DNA from 2 places in the Vibrio sp. TAP-3B genome. Region 2 is predicted to be linked to the other one. Evidence: riboswitches for the same ligand, from Rfam matches in the RefSeq annotation. Region 2 holds a riboswitch; the other holds the start of a gene.
The links. A riboswitch is a leader RNA that binds a small molecule or an ion and turns the genes downstream of it on or off. The one in region 2 is predicted to bind lysine.
Positions count from the first base shown of each region.

Region 1 (8,277 bases), 830 kb from region 2:
GAGGGTGGTTTCCCACCTGAAGATATCATTTTTGATCCAAATATCTTTGCTGTTGCGACAGGGATTGATGAGCACAACAACTACGCGGTTGATTTTATCGAAGCTATCGGGGAGATCAAACGTGACCTACCACATGCGATGATTTCAGGTGGTGTCTCTAATGTTTCTTTCTCTTTTCGTGGCAATAATTACGTGCGTGAAGCGATTCACGCCGTGTTCCTTTACCACTGTTTTAAAAACGGTATGGACATGGGCATCGTAAATGCTGGCCAGTTAGAAATTTACGATAACGTCCCTGAAACATTGCGCGAAGCGGTAGAAGATGTGGTTTTGAACCGTCGTGATGACTCAACAGAAAGGCTATTAGATATTGCTACCGTGTACGCAGACAAGGGGGTTGGCAAGGAAGAAGATGCTTCAGTATTAGAGTGGCGAACATGGCCTGTTGAAAAGCGTTTGGAGCATGCCTTAGTAAAAGGGATTACCGAGTTTATTATCGAGGACACGGAAGAAGCTCGCGTGAATGCTACTAAACCTTTGGAGGTAATTGAAGGCCCGTTAATGGATGGTATGAACGTGGTCGGGGACTTATTTGGGGAAGGTAAGATGTTTCTGCCTCAGGTAGTGAAGTCAGCCCGAGTGATGAAACAGGCAGTTGGGCATTTGGAGCCCTACATTGATGCTGAAAAACAGGTTGGCCAAACTAATGGTAAGATCCTACTCGCCACAGTCAAAGGGGATGTGCACGATATTGGAAAAAATATCGTTGGCGTAGTGCTTCAATGTAATAACTATGAAATTATCGATCTTGGCGTTATGGTGCCATGCGACAAAATCTTAAAAGTGGCACAAGAAGAGAATGTCGACATCATCGGTCTATCAGGCTTGATCACCCCCTCCTTAGATGAAATGGTCCATGTCGCGAAAGAAATGCAACGTCTTGATTTTAAACTGCCACTGTTGATTGGCGGAGCAACCACATCAAAAGCGCACACGGCGGTTAAGATTGAGCAAAACTATCAACATCCTGTGGTGTACGTAAATAATGCCTCTCGAGCTGTGGGGGTATGTTCATCTTTATTATCAGACGAACGTCGACCGGTGTTTGTTGAAAAGCTAGATGCTGATTATGAACGTGTTCGAGATCAGCATAAGCGTAAGAAGCCGAGAACTAAACCCGTGACGCTTGAAGAGGCGCGGGCAAATAAAGTGGCTATCAATTGGGAAGTTTACACACCGCCTGCGCCGGTTAAACCGGGAATTCATATCTTTGATGACGTTGATATCGCGGCGTTACGTCCATACATCGATTGGACCCCTTTCTTTATGACTTGGTCATTAGTTGGCAAGTACCCAACCATTTTCAAGCATGAAGAAGTCGGTGAAGAGGCACAGCGTCTGTTCGATGATGCCAATGAGTTGCTTGACCGTGTTGAGCGGGAAGGTTTACTTAAAGCTCGCGGCATGTGTGGTTTATTTCCAGCGGCGAGCGTAGGCGATGATATTGAAGTGTACACCGATGAATCACGTAACGAAGTGGCGAAAGTGCTGCGTAATCTACGTCAACAAACTGAAAAACCAAAAGGATTCAATTACTGTCTTTCGGACTACATCGCGCCAAAAGAGTCGGGTAAGCCAGATTGGATTGGAGCGTTTGCGGTAACCGGTGGCATAGGTGAACGTGAACTGGCTGACCAATATAAAGCCCAAGGTGATGATTACAACGCCATCATGATTCAAGCGGTAGCGGATCGTCTTGCCGAAGCGTTTGCTGAATATTTGCATAAGCGCGTACGCAAAGAAATTTGGGGTTATGCAGCGGATGAAAACTTATCTAACGATGGTCTTATCCGTGAAAAATATCAAGGTATTCGCCCTGCACCTGGTTATCCTGCATGCCCTGAGCATACTGAAAAAGGTCCATTATGGGAGCTACTTAATGTAGAAGAGAATATTGGTATGTCATTGACTTCAAGCTATGCGATGTACCCCGGAGCATCGGTATCGGGTTGGTACTTCTCGCACCCCGACTCTCGCTATTTCGCGATCGCACAGATTCAAGACGATCAGTTAGAAAGTTATGCCGATCGTAAAAGGTGGGATCGGATCGAAGCTGAAAAGTGGCTAGGTCCAAACATCAACGCTTAATCTGTTTCTGTGAAAACAAAGAGGGCTGCACAATCGCAGCCCTTTTTCCTATTTGATATAAAGTATTATGACTCAAACAGTTCAGTATGCAGTTTTTGGATGGCTTGTTTCGACACTGACTCATGAACAAGGAAGCACAAGTTATGAGGGCTGGCACCGTAACAAATCATACGTAGGTTAAAATCTGCTAGCGTACCGAAGACTTGTTTCGCATAACCTTTGCTCTCGCTCATGTTATTACCAATCAGAGCAACGAGGCATAAATCGTGTTCGACTTCTACTTTACACAGCGCTTCCAGTTCTTCACGCACGGCTTGTGGTAGTTGAGGGGCCCCGCCTGACGTATCCGTTTGATCCAAAGTTAACGAGACACTGATTTCTGATGTTGTGATCAAATCGACTGAGATTTTGTGTTTGGCTAAGATCTCAAAGACTTTTGCCAAGAAGCCATACGCGTGGAACATGTTGGCACTGCGGAGTGTCACCATCGTTTGGTTGCAGCGTAGGGCCAGCGCGCGGAAAAGTGGTGAGCTTTCGACTTGATGACGAATCCAAGTGCCGCCTTTCTCTGGTGTCTTCGATGAACCAACAAACACAGGAATGTCATGGCGAAGTGCAGGAATAAGTGTTGAAGGGTGGAGGATCTTTGCACCAAAATTGGCCATTTCTGATGCTTCGCTAAAGCTGATCTCGGGGATGGGTGAGGCCTTTGGCGCAATACGGGGATCGGTGGTGTAGATGCCTGGCACATCGGTCCAAATTTCTAAACCCGCCGCTTTGACACTCTCTGCGATTAATGCGGCACTGTAGTCGCTGCCGCCTCGTCCCAATGTGGTTGTATTGCCTTGTCCGTCAGACCCGATAAAGCCTTGAGTGATGACGACAGATTTGTGACACAGTGGAACCAATTTTTCTTGTGCGAGCTCTGAAATCATTTCAATGTTTGGTTCTGCGCGGCCAAAGCTGTCATCTGTTCTTAAAACGTCACGGATATCGAAGCGAACGGCTTGAATGTCACGTTCACGCATCAATTGAGCGAGAATATGGGTCGACATCAGTTCACCACATGCGACCAATTGATCGGTCAGCTTGGCGCTGGTTTGAATGGATGCGGCTTCGGCCAGACTGGTTACGGTATCGAGAATGGCATATACCTCAGTGGAGGCTTCAGAGCCATCTTTGAGCTGAGCTAAAACGGAATCATGTATATTGGTCAGCTTTTGAAGTAACTCGGAGCGGTGTGTTTGGTCTTGCACGCCACTTGCCAACGCAACCAGTAAATTGGTTACACCTGAGCAAGCACTGCTCACCACTAAGCGAGTATTTGGGTTGTTTTCAATAATGCTGGCGCAACGACTCATTGCCTCAAAGTTGGCCACACTAGTCCCACCGAATTTAGCTACGTTAAATGCACTCACTGCGTTCTCCCACGACTTCCTAAAAAATAATATGTACATCCAATGTTTAGTGAGGAAAGGAACAGAGCAAAAAGAGAGGTATTTAGAATGTCATTTGAAAAACTCACCCTCAGAAGCTCTTCATCAGGCGGCGCTGATGACAGTTGATGGGACTCAACCCAGTCAACCGACAAGTCAAATCCTGCAACTTTGACTTACCTCGGCACTACTCCCCCTGAATAATTGGGCTTGGAATTGCGGTTCCACCAATCATCTACCTGGGTAGTGCTCCTCTTCTACATAAAGCTCAAACATTGAACGGTTTTGCCGAAGTAATGTCAATCAATATTTCAACCATGATGATGTTTTTTATTAACGAATTTGTGACAGTGGTTTGACCTCTATACTTACGGCTAATTGCTGAGTGAAGGAAAATCGATTAGGGTAAAAGCTTGATGCCTGAGCCACCTTGTTGAATAGAACTTTTATCATGCTCAGGATAAATGATAGCAATCAAGGAGCTGACATGCCGATCCAGAGCTTTATTCCCCCTCATCGTATTCTCATGGGACCTGGTCCTTCTGATATTTATCCTCAAGTGCTTCAAGCATTGAGTCGTCCAACGGTTGGCCATTTAGACCCTCTTTTCATCGCGATGATGGATGAGTTGAAACAGCTATTGAAATACGCTTTCCAGACGGAAAATGAATTCACTATTGCGGTCTCGGCGCCAGGCAGTGCGGGGATGGAAACCTGTTTTGTTAACTTAATTGAAAAAGGTGACAAAGTCATTGTGTGCCGCAATGGTGTGTTTGGTGAGCGCATGCGTGAAAACGTGGTTCGTGCTGGGGGAGAAGTTGTTGTCGTTGATGATGAATGGGGTACGCCAGTTTCTGTTGATAAAGTGGAGCAAGCACTACAGCAGCATCCTGAGACAAAAATCCTCGCTTTCGTACATGCAGAAACTTCAACCGGCGCAGTGAGTGATGCTCAAACTCTAGGGAAACTAGCGAAGCAGTACAACACATTATCGATTGTTGATGCGGTCACGTCATTGGGCGGTGTGCCGCTAAAAGTCGATGAGTGGCAACTGGATGCGGTGTATTCGGGAAGTCAAAAATGTTTGTCATGTGTACCTGGTTTATCGCCAGTGACGCTTTCTCCTGCCGCAATCGAAAAGATTCAGTCAAGAACCTCACCAGTACAGAGTTGGTTCTTAGACCAAAGTTTAGTGCTAGGTTACTGGAGTGGCGAAGGCAAACGTAGCTACCACCATACTGCACCAGTTAATAGTTTGTATGCGCTGCACGAAGCTTTACTGATTTTAAAGAACGAAGGTTTGGAGAGTGCCTGGGCTCGTCACCAATTAATGCATGAAAAATTGAAGGATGGCTTACAAAAGCTTGGCTTTGAATTTGTAGTGGAAGAGGCTCATCGCTTACCTCAGTTGAATGCGATTTATGTGCCAGAAGGGGTCGATGAAGCAAAAGTTCGTACGCATTTGTTAGAGACGTACAACTTGGAGATTGGCGCGGGATTAGGAGCATTGGCTGGAAAAGCGTGGCGGATCGGTTTGATGGGCTATGCTGCTCGACCTGAAAATGTCGCACTGTGCTTAAAAGCCTTAGAAGAGTCGCTCACCGAGTAGTGTTAATCAAAATATAAATAAAAAAGCGAAGGTTCTCCTTCGCTTTTTTATATGACTTAATTCGCCATGACCGATTCAGGCCGAGATATGCTCGGTGTCGCCGATTGCGCATGTGAAGGTGGTTGGTAATTGACTTGGCTAAAGTCTACGTTCGGAAATAGGAATTGCGCTTCAGTCCGTACCTGCTCAGCTTTGCTACTGTCGTTTAGACCTTGATAGGCGAGAATCAAATTATTATAGAAAGCAGGACGTGGTTTATCTTTAATGATCGTGAGTGACCAGTCGATGTATGGCTGAATCAATGTTGGGTCTTGCTGGTATAAGCCGATGTTCAAGAACGTGCTGTAGACATCCCAGTCGAATCTATCTTTCCAAACAACTGGATTGCTGACTTGATTGAGAATATCTGGGTTGGTCGGTCGTGTGGTTTCGAACTTCGTCAGTATATAGTTGGTATGTAGAGCGCTCACCATGTAGAACGTAAATACGGTGGGAAGTATTAAACTCAAGACTCGTAGCAAGCTTTTTGTGATGTGACTGAATCCTACTTGTCGGTAACGAGAGACGCGCTGATCTACCCAGTAAATAAGCAGAATGAAGATCAACCAATGCACTAAAGAATGATAGAAAGGGTATTCCAGCTGCGAGTGCAAGACCATCGGAATAAACAGTGCAAGTAGGGCAAGACGAGTCCCTCGCTTGGCTTGATAGATGCGATACAGTACGAGCATCATGGCTAAGAAAATGCCTAATATTGGCAATAATCCACCTTCAACGCCCCAGTAAAGTAGTTCGTTATGAGGATGATCCATTGCAGGTAAACCCGCGGGATAATGCTCGTTTAGTGCATGTTGGCGAGCAGTATACAGCATATACTCCGACTCAAATCGGCCATAGCCATAGCCGGTGAAAGGCTTTTCAATCACCATATCTAAAGTTTGAGGGAAAGTGTAAGCACGAGGTGACTCCATGTTCACTTTCTCTGTCGCTAAGCCGCCGCCGTCAGGAAAGGCAATGTGCATCACAACAACCGATAGTGCTAGCCCTGTCGCGAGAGACGAAACCCAGCGGACAAAGCGTCCTTTTGTCGCGAAGCGGTACATATACGGAATGAGCAATAATACGGCGATAATCGATGCTAACCAGCCAGTACGTGAAGCCAATGCCACAATCAATGGCAAAGTTAACACGGGCACTGCATAGAGCAGGTAAACATCACTCAATTTTCGGTCGTACTTATAGGGCTGGCGCGCAAGCAAGTAACTCGCAATCACCAATCCAGTTGCGAGAAAGCTAGCCATTACATTCGGCTGCTGGAAAATACCATAGGGACGGTTAACCATTGTATTGTAACCAAATGGATTACCCGGCTTGAGGTAGAGGTATTGCGTCAAACCGAAAATGGCTTCGATGACAACGGCCAAGACGATGAACCACAACAAGCGCTGACGGTGCTTATTACTGAAATGGAACTGTTGCAACACAATAAAAAACAGCAAACCACTCCAAAGGCCAATGAGTTTATTGGCCGCCAAACTACTATTCGCATTCGGATAAAAGACGGGTACAGTCATGATCATGACGCTAATACACAGCCCAATGGTCAGTTTGGAGTAACGTAAAACTCGGTTGCTGGCGAGTTGATAACATCCAATACCTAGCGCAAAACTAAAAGCAATCCAAGTTGTCGCATTGAATGAAAGAGCCAAGCCTGAACCGCCAGGATTAGGGATAAAAAAGTGCATTGCCAACAAAAACAGTGTTGCCAAAGCAAAGATAAACTTGCGATTGAGAGGAATTTGTACTTTTTCAGGAGAAAGCTTCGTTCCACTTACATGTATAGTAGCCATAGTTATTGCGTTGTTTTGAATGAAAAAAGACCAGCACTTGCTGGTCTTCGTACTTTACCTGTTTTTTCTACTTCAACATAGGTTTAAGGAAGTGAGCTGTGTGTGAGCCCTCGATTTGCGACACATCTTCCGGTGTTCCTTGAGCAATTATCTCTCCACCACCCTGGCCGCCTTCTGGCCCTAAATCGATAAGCCAGTCAGCAGTCTTGATAACATCTAAGTTGTGCTCGATCACGACCACTGTATTCCCGTGATCACGCAAGCGATGTAGGACCGTGAGTAACTGTTGGATGTCATGGAAGTGAAGGCCAGTTGTTGGCTCATCTAAAATATAGAGCGTTTTTCCTGTATCGCGTTTCGATAACTCTCGTGCTAGTTTGACACGTTGTGCCTCACCACCAGATAGCGTGGTTGCTGCTTGGCCAAGACGTATGTATGACAGGCCAACGTCCATTAAAGTTTGCAATTTACGCGCAATAGCTGGAACTGGCTCGAAGAAAGTTCGCGCGTCTTCGACGGTCATCTCGAGGACTTCATCAATGGTTTTGCCTTTGTAGCGTACTTCCAAGGTTTCGCGGTTATAGCGCTTTCCTTTACATCCATCACACGGTACGTAGACATCCGGTAAGAAGTGCATTTCTACTTTAATGACACCGTCCCCTTGACACGCCTCACAACGGCCACCACGCACATTAAAACTAAAACGTCCAGGTTTGTAGCCCCGTGAGCGTGATTCTTGTGTACCGGCAAACAGTTCACGGATGGGGGTAAAGATGCCTGTGTAGGTGGCTGGGTTCGAACGAGGTGTGCGACCAATAGGGCTTTGATCGATATCGATCACCTTATCAAAATGCTCAAGCCCTTTAATGGATGTGTACGGTGAAGGCTGGGCGGTAGTCGCGCCGTTTAATTGGGTGTGAGCTATTTTGAAAAAGGTATCATTAATCAACGTTGATTTACCTGAGCCAGATACGCCAGTAATACAGCTAAATAACCCGACAGGAATCGACAGATCGACATTCTTAAGGTTGTTACCGGTGGCCCCTAGCAGTTTGACTGTTTTTTTCGGATCTCGGGGGGTGCGCTCTTTGGGGATCGCAATTTTTTTAACCCCACTTAAGTACTGACCTGTGACAGAGTTCGGGTTGGCGATAACTTCTTCGAACGTCCCTTCTGCGACAACGTGGCCACCATGAACCCCCGCACCAGGGCCGATATCAATCACGTGATCGGC
Region 1 is NZ_CM173495.1:2,029,796-2,038,072, reverse strand. It holds gene metH (methionine synthase) at 1-2,148, shown strand, start outside; gene lysC (lysine-sensitive aspartokinase 3) at 2,214-3,566, opposite strand; lysine riboswitch at 3,672-3,849, opposite strand; gene AC3D28_RS09590 (pyridoxal-phosphate-dependent aminotransferase family protein) at 4,072-5,193, shown strand; gene AC3D28_RS09585 (PglL family O-oligosaccharyltransferase) at 5,250-7,043, opposite strand; gene uvrA (excinuclease ABC subunit UvrA) at 7,111-8,277, opposite strand, start outside.
Region 1: linked by a shared signal. The riboswitch ahead of lysC (lysine-sensitive aspartokinase 3) and the one ahead of tet(35) (tetracycline efflux Na+/H+ antiporter family transporter Tet(35)) in region 2 are both predicted to bind lysine.

Region 2 (8,277 bases):
GGCGTAAGCAGAAATCAATTCTTTAGGCTGACATTCGCTGTAACGATTAAGACGAGCAAAATCGGTTTTGTATTCATTATTGAAAGGTGATTCATTCGCGTTTAACCACACATCACCAGTACCACCAATTCGGCGAGCCGAAAGATAAGGTGTTAGTTGTTGGACTTGTTTACGCGCTAGCTTTTCCATCTCTTTACTCTCTTATTCTTACTTACTTGCTAATTTTTCTACACGGATAGTAACAGCACGTTTGTGGGCGTCCAGACCTTCCGCTTCGGCCATGGTCACAACCGTTGGCGCAAGATTTTTCAGACCGTCAGCTGAAAGCTCTTGAACCGTCATTCGTTTATAAAAATCAGCTAAACCTAAGCTTGAGTATGTCCGTGTGTAACCGTAAGTAGGAAGCACGTGGTTAGTGCCCGATGCATAGTCGCCAGCCGACTCCGGAGACCAATCACCAAGGAAGATAGAGCCTGCGTTATCTAATAAAGGCAAAAGCTCTCTCGGATTCTTAGTCTGTACAATCAAGTGCTCTGGGCCATAGTAATTAGAGATAGAAATAGCCTGCGTGATCGACTCTGCAATAATGATTAAGCTTGATGCCAGTGCCTGTTCAGCGATGTCGGCACGCGACAGTAGTTTCAATTGATGTTGCACTGCATCTGTCACTTGGTCGGCAATAATAGCGGACGGAGTGACAAGGACAACTTGAGAGTCAGGTCCATGCTCTGCCTGACTTAGAAGGTCCGCCGCAATAAAATCTGGGGCCGCTGTTTCGTCTGCGATCACAAGAACTTCCGAAGGGCCCGCTGGCATATCAATCGCGGCGCCACGGAAATCATTACTAACTTGACGTTTTGCTTCCGTAACGTAAGCGTTGCCCGGACCAAAAATTTTATCGACCTTCGACACCGTTTCTGTGCCGTAAGCCATTGCCGCAATAGCTTGACCACCACCGATATTGTAAACATCGTCAATACCACACAACTTAGCGACATAAAGGATCTCATCCGCGATAGGGGGTGGAGAACACAGTACGACTTTGCGACACCCTGCAATTTTCGCTGGTACACCAAGCATCAAAACCGTCGATGGTAATGGCGCACTACCGCCAGGAATATACAACCCCACTTTTTGAATTGGACGTGTTACCTGTTCACAAAGCACACCCGGTTGAGTTTCGACTTTAATTGGCTGTGGCTTTTGCGCTTTGTGGAATTTGGAAATATTGGCATAAGCTTGCTCTAGTGCGTTTTTCATTGATTCAGACAAGCGTTCTGAAGCGGCTTTAATTTCCTGAGAGGAAACACGGATGGATTCAGGTTTAACGCGATCAAACTTTTCCGTTAACTCCAGTATTGCTGCATCGCCCTCGCTACGAACTTGGCTAATTACTTTAGACACAGCGGCGGTAATATTTGCACCTTGAGCAATAGCGGGACGCTCTAGGATAGAATCTTGTTGTTGTTCACTTAATGATTGCCAAACGACTGTTCTCATGATGCTTACTCCATCATTTTTTCAATTGGTAATACTAAAATTGAGCTTGCGCCAAGTTCTTTAAGCTGTTCCATTGTTTCCCAGAATAAATTTTCTGTACTGACTAAGTGAACGGCAATTTTTTGTTTATCAGCTGATAGCGGTAATACGGTCGGGTCTTCAGCACCAGGAAGTAACGCCTTGATTTGGTCTAGTTTTTCAGCAGGAGCGTGAAGCATGATGTATTTGGATTCTTTGGCTTGTTGAACGCCCTGCATGCGTGTCAGCAACTTTTCAATAAGAGCGACTTTGTCAGCATCGAACTCCCCTGTACGCTGAATTAGCGTCGCTTTCGATTTGAAGATCATCTCCGCTTCTTTTAAGCCGTTCGCTTCTAGCGTTGCGCCAGTTGATACTAAGTCAGCAATCGCATCAGCTAGCCCAGCGCGAGGCGCGACTTCTACAGAGCCCGTTAACATACATGTGGAGAATGGAACACCTGCTTCATCCATGTAAGCTTTTAGGAGTTGAGGGTAAGTTGTGGCAATACGCTTACCAGCCAAGTCTTGCGGGCCGTTGTACTCTTCATCCTTGTCGATAGCGATAGACAAGCGGCAACCGCCAAAATCAAGTCGACGAAGTGGAACAAATTCACATGGCTCACCCAAAGCTTTACGATCTAAACGTACTTCCTCTAACTCGTTTTCTCCGATAAAACCAAGGTCAACAACGCCATCCATGATCAAACCAGGAATGTCATCGTCACGCACTAGCAGCAAATCGATCGGCATATTCTCCGAGTGAACAACTAATCGTTCCCCCATAATGTTAAATTTTACGCCGCATTGTTTTAGTAGAGCTTGGCTTTCTTTACTAAGACGGCCTTTTTTCTGAATAGCGATTCTTAAGCGTTGTGTTTGCATAACTTTGTCCCTGTGCAAGATTTGATATCTAAATATTTTTAAAGCTAAAACGAAAAAACCCTCGGGAGATTGTTCTCTCCCGAGGGTTTTAATCTGAAATTGCTCTGATTTAACCTCCGGGAGTTTCCTGCCTCCCGGGTATGCGCGCATCTCCCGAAAGACTAGATTGGGTGATGATGGTGATGAATGTTCATTACAAAATTGCGCATACTTATTTAAGGCTCTGTCGTATTTCTGGATTAGCTCCACACTAACTAAGGATTCTATTTTTTTCAATAGCGAATTTTAAATTTTCCAGCACTTTTTTTTAAACCATTAATTTTTAATAACTTATTTTTAATTTAATTGCGATAAGGTGCAAAAAATAGTGATTACCCATGAAACTGCGTAAAGGTAGCACTCAGCAAACAGCAGATTTCAGTGATGCTGCACTATACTCATTAATCGGTAATAGCGTATGTATTCAAGAGCGACGAAACGTGATTCAACGAGCCATTATTATGTGTGACGACAATACCCTACTCGTCGCCGACTTGAGCCTAGATAATAATGAGAGACAGCTGCTCCCTTCAGTAGACCAAATCGACCTCGATTACCTATTGTAGGCAATTGAGGAAAACAAACACAATATGAGTGCTGCTGCGCGTCATCTTGGGATATCGAGAACAACGCTCTACCGTCTCATTAAAAAGTACAACTTAAACGTCTAGTCACTATCACTATACAGGTGTAACGTAACACTGTGTAACAGACAACTCGCTATGTATCATTCACTTAAATTTTCAGCCTGAATACCCTAACTTTAGAACACTATAAATCAAAAGCTTATATCAGGCATATTCCTTGCTCGTTCCTTGCTAATAACTAACAGTAAGTCCGAGATGATTAGGTTATCCCCAAAAACGCGATTACCCCCTCACCTAAATCGCGTTAAAAAAAAGCTCCGCTAATTTAGCGGAGCTTCCTCTTTCTGTCAGTAAACTGAAACGCGTTATACGTTTTGACACGATGCCATCTTAGACTTCGACAACCAAGACAGGGCGAGGCATACCATAATGAAAATCACTGACGCAGCAATAAGCGAGAGTGCGATAGATGCCGTTATGCCCAAAGTAATAAAGCCAACACACGAGACTAGTGCCACCGATAATGCATAAGGTAACTGTGTTGATACGTGATCAATGTGATTACAGCGAGCACCAGTAGACGATAGAATCGTAGTATCTGAAATTGGTGAGCAATGGTCACCAAATACCGCGCCGGCTAATACGGCACTCAACATTGGCAGCATCAACGCGAGATCAGTCGCCCCCGCCATATCACCGGCAATTGGTAACATGATGCCAAACGTCCCCCATGAAGTGCCCGTTGAGAAAGCCATTAAACCTGACAATAAGAATAAAATCACAGGTAACCACTGCGGGTTAATATTACCTTGCGCCAAGGTCGATAAGTAAGACCCTGTCTTCATGTCGCCGATAACAGAACCAATGGTCCAAGCAAATACGAGTATGAGAATTGCCCCGAACATTGACTTAGCACCAATCCAAAGCGTGCGAGTAATCTCAGTCATTGGTAGGCCTTGTTTAATCACAGTAAACAAGGCGACGGCTAAACCTAGCAAACTACCGTAGATTAAAGACATACCTACATCGGTGTTTTCAAATGCGCCCAACAAAGCAAATTCTTTACCATCAGCGGCCAAAGCCTGACCACCGGTGTATAGCATCGAAGCGATCGTGGCAATAATTAGCGTGACAATAGGAAGTACAAGGTCAGAAACTGTGCCTTTTTCACTTTCGCGGATATCAAGCTCTTCATTGAGTTCATGCGCTTCTTGCGAATCATTCTCTTTGTCTTTATCAAAGCCACGACCTTGAGACGCCGAAATTTCGTGATCACGCATCTTACCGACATCTAGGCCAAACCAAGCAACCGCAAACACCATCAGTAGCGCAAAGACTGCGTAGAAGTTCATTGGGATCAAACGAACATAGGCACCTAACGCTGAATACTCGGTAATCCCATGAGAGACCAAAATGCCGCCAATGATAGTGATGATATATGCGCCCCAGCTAGACGCTGGCATGATCACACACATTGGTGCTGCTGTTGAGTCAAGAATATACGCAAGTTTGGCGCGAGACACATAGAAACGATCGGTCACCGGGCGAGAAATCGCACCAACAGCAAGACTGTTAAAGTAGTCGTCGACAAAAATGAATACGCCTAAGCAGGCTGCGAGAAGTTTAGAGCCGCGCTTACTTTTCACTCGAGACTGTGCCCACTCGGCAAACGCACGAGTACCACCAGACAGCGTCAACAAGGCCGTGGTCATACCAAGCAAAACGAGGAAACCAACAATACTCATATTCCAAGTATTAATACCACCATCTTCAACAAAGACAGAGGACACTTGAGAACTGACATAGCTAGCGGTGTCACCGATAGACCAGCTGTTTAGTAGAACCGACCCCAGTACGATACCAACGCCGAGAGAAATTAATACACGTCGAGTCAAAATCGCCAGAGTCAAAGCGACAATAGGTGGCAATAATGAAACAGGAGAATTGGAAAAATCTATTAAATTCATGATCTTCAAAAACCAAAGTTTGGCTAGAGATCTACTGCAGACAAGTCACGCAGCATACGATACGTGCTCATGTTGAACTTAGCGACAGGGAAGCGAACACTTCACCCAACCCTACAGTAGCGCTCCATAGTTTAATGTGAATATATACTATGGCAGTGTTGTTCCTTTCAGATACAACCCCAATAAGTAACGTTGATAGGCTACTTACTTCGGCAATCTTCGCCTTCCACTATTATTCATTGGCATCACCCCAATAATAGCTACTCTTCGAGACTGCACCTCTACGGCAACAGCAAACAATTAACCGTTCATTTTACAAATCAACAACAAATTATCTGCAATATTGCATCAGGTGGCAGCCATTGTACTTATGATATGAGGCAATGCAACACATCAAACTAAATTAAACCAATAAATAGTCACACCTCTAATTTATAAATCATGCCTACTTTAATTTTCCTTTGTGCAACTGAAATCACAGCAACTACGATATTTATGAAACATCATCATTACCTTAGGAATATCATGGTTTATCCGGATTCAATAAATTCAGAATATATGCTCGCTAGAGATAGTGAGACACAGTCTATTTCTAAGTACTAATTCTCACCTTTTTATACAAATTTATACAAAGCGATGCATTAATCATTATCAGCAATAATGGATAATAACTTTAATTCCCACCTCTTAAGATTTCTTTCGAGTTAAGTATTATTAATAAAGGTAAAAAACAGCTAAATTTAAACAAAATCATGATTTAGTATTTGCACATAAGGAGAAGATAAAGTTAAATATAAGGACTCTTTGTTTATTTGTAGACTGGCATTATTTAATCGTAACAATAAAAGTGCCCAACACATTAACCTATTAACAGGAATCGTTATGTCAGAGCTGACTAAAACACTTCTAAATATCCGTAGCCTTCGTGCATTTTCTCGTGAGCTGACTCTAGAACAATTGGAAGAAGCTCTAGATAAACTAACTACTGTTGTAGAAGAGCGCAGAGAAACAGAAGAAGCAGAACGTGCAGAAAAAGCAGAGCAAGAAGCGAAACTAGCAGAGATAGCAGAAAAAATCGCTCAAGATGGCATCGACGTTGAAGCACTAATCAGTGCTTTATCGGGCGAAGCTAAAACGAAGACAAAATCTAAGAAGCGCGCGCCTCGCCCAGCAAAATACAAATACATAAACGCAAACGGCCAAGAAAAAACTTGGACTGGCCAAGGTCGTACACCTTCCGCAATCCAAGAGCAACTGGATGCGGGTAAATCATTAGATGATTTCCTAATCTAATTCAGATTATTAAAAGGCTCTCGTTGGAGCCTTTTTTATTTGTATTGAACAAACTAAAATGGCGCACTCTCAAGTGCGCCATTTTAACATTAGTTATCGAACAGTTAATTAATCGATTATGTATTAACGTTCCCAGTATGCTTCTTCTAAGCTGTCTTCTCGCTCTGGAAGACCGCGTGACAGACGTGGAGAGTGCTGAACGAGAACTTCATAACTAGCACGGTTTGCATATTTGCAAACTTGTGAAAAAGAAGAGTAGGTTAAATACTCGTTACTGTGCTTGCTTGAATTAGGCACATTTTCTTTATGATATTTGTTTGCGGCCATATCATGAAGGACAGCTGATAATGCCGCGTCACCCGCACCATTAGTATTCTTTATCTTTTCAGGTCCCCCCATATATGGAGAAATATGTGAGTAAACCTTAATCGGATTCTCACATGCGTGTCGCTTAGCTGGGCGGCTAAATTCATAACGGTTAAACTCCGCGATTGAACCTGGAAGCAATGGTAAAGATGTTTCTCGCTTCGCACTGTCTTCTGTATAACCAGCCATAAACAAACCAACAGGACCTGCTGTACACAGCACCAAATCAGTCCATTCTAACGCCTTATCCGATGCAGCAAGAGGATCAGACTCACCTGTCAGGGCTTCTGCTTCATCTTCATTCATGGCGACAACAGAAACGTTGTCTCGAATAAACTCTTGCCAATATTTGGGATCATCTTGAATAACAAACTTTGTTCCTAGCGTAAGAACCACTGGTACATCATTCTTTTTCGCGTATTCAATTGCCTTCATCGTTGCTTCAGGCATTGGGTCACCCTCTTTACAACGTACTAAGTACGAAGTTAGTACCAACGCAGAAGCATTTTTGAAGATTTTTTCTGGAATACTATCGGGATGAAGTTGGTTCATCTGACCTTCACTAATTGCAAAAGTACGTTCACCATCTTCGGTAATAAGCGCGAAACAACGGCCAATCGCACCATCTACGCCTTGTAGGTAATTCAAATCCATCCGGCTCGATGTGTTACATAGGTAACGATAACCATAACTGCCGATTTTGATATCCTGACTCATAACACCAAGCAGCGTTGAGCGGTCATCGGCTAAAACAGAGTAGTTGTGTAACGTATTACCAATAGTACCGCCTGCATACTCATTGGTAATTAAGCTCTCTTCTTTTAACTGCTGATATAATTCTTCCGCTTTGGCGTCATCAATAACCAGTGAATGGCCTTTACTCAAACCGTACTTTTCAATCACATCCGTTGTAACTTTTGCTTCAATATCTACCAAAGTTTGGTCAATACCAATGATGTGAGTGCGCGTCATCATCTTGCTTTCTTGTGCTTGGCTCACTAGTGGGTCACGAGCATGAACAGGAAAATAGTGCTTCGATTTGCGTTGTCCAGGAAATTTCATATTGTCAGTCTGAGTAAGGGGATAATAAAGAGAACGGATTCTATACCGCGAATAATAAAGCGGCAATAAAAGCCATTATAGCAAACGATTGCTAGCCATTTTTTCTTCCCGAAGACTTATTCCCCCTCCATAAAGCTCAGATCTGGTAGCTGATCTAGGTGTTCACTGTAGCGCTTCAGATTGAACTCTCCTTCATTTTTCATGACATCAAATACTTCAATCGACATTGCGCACGCCAGCATAGCCACGGCATCTTCTCGTGGCGTTCCGGTCATCATTAAGCGCATTAACGTTTCTTTGGCTTGGATTGGATGTCCATCCTCTAACTGGTTTTCCACAATTTCAATGAGTTCTGCTTCTTGCATGAATTGATTTTCGGCTGTCATTTGTTCACTACCTCTTGGATTTTTGCCAACTATGCCATATATACCTTCTCTATATCTATGAAATAGCCCATTCGATGTTTTTGTTGTAGCAAATACAACAAAAAACGAAGTGTGATTTCAATCTCGGAACTGTCACCGGTCTGTGGATTCTGATAGAATCTGCGTCCCGTTTATT
Region 2 is NZ_CM173495.1:1,199,499-1,207,775, forward strand. It holds gene hisC (histidinol-phosphate transaminase) at 1-189, opposite strand, end outside; gene hisD (histidinol dehydrogenase) at 208-1,500, opposite strand; gene hisG (ATP phosphoribosyltransferase) at 1,506-2,402, opposite strand; His leader region at 2,452-2,588, opposite strand; partial or broken gene AC3D28_RS05615 (helix-turn-helix domain-containing protein) at 2,864-3,112, shown strand; gene tet(35) (tetracycline efflux Na+/H+ antiporter family transporter Tet(35)) at 3,394-4,995, opposite strand; lysine riboswitch at 5,105-5,287, opposite strand; gene AC3D28_RS05625 (H-NS family histone-like protein) at 5,878-6,288, shown strand; gene AC3D28_RS05630 (inosine/guanosine kinase) at 6,412-7,716, opposite strand; gene AC3D28_RS05635 (hypothetical protein) at 7,833-8,102, opposite strand.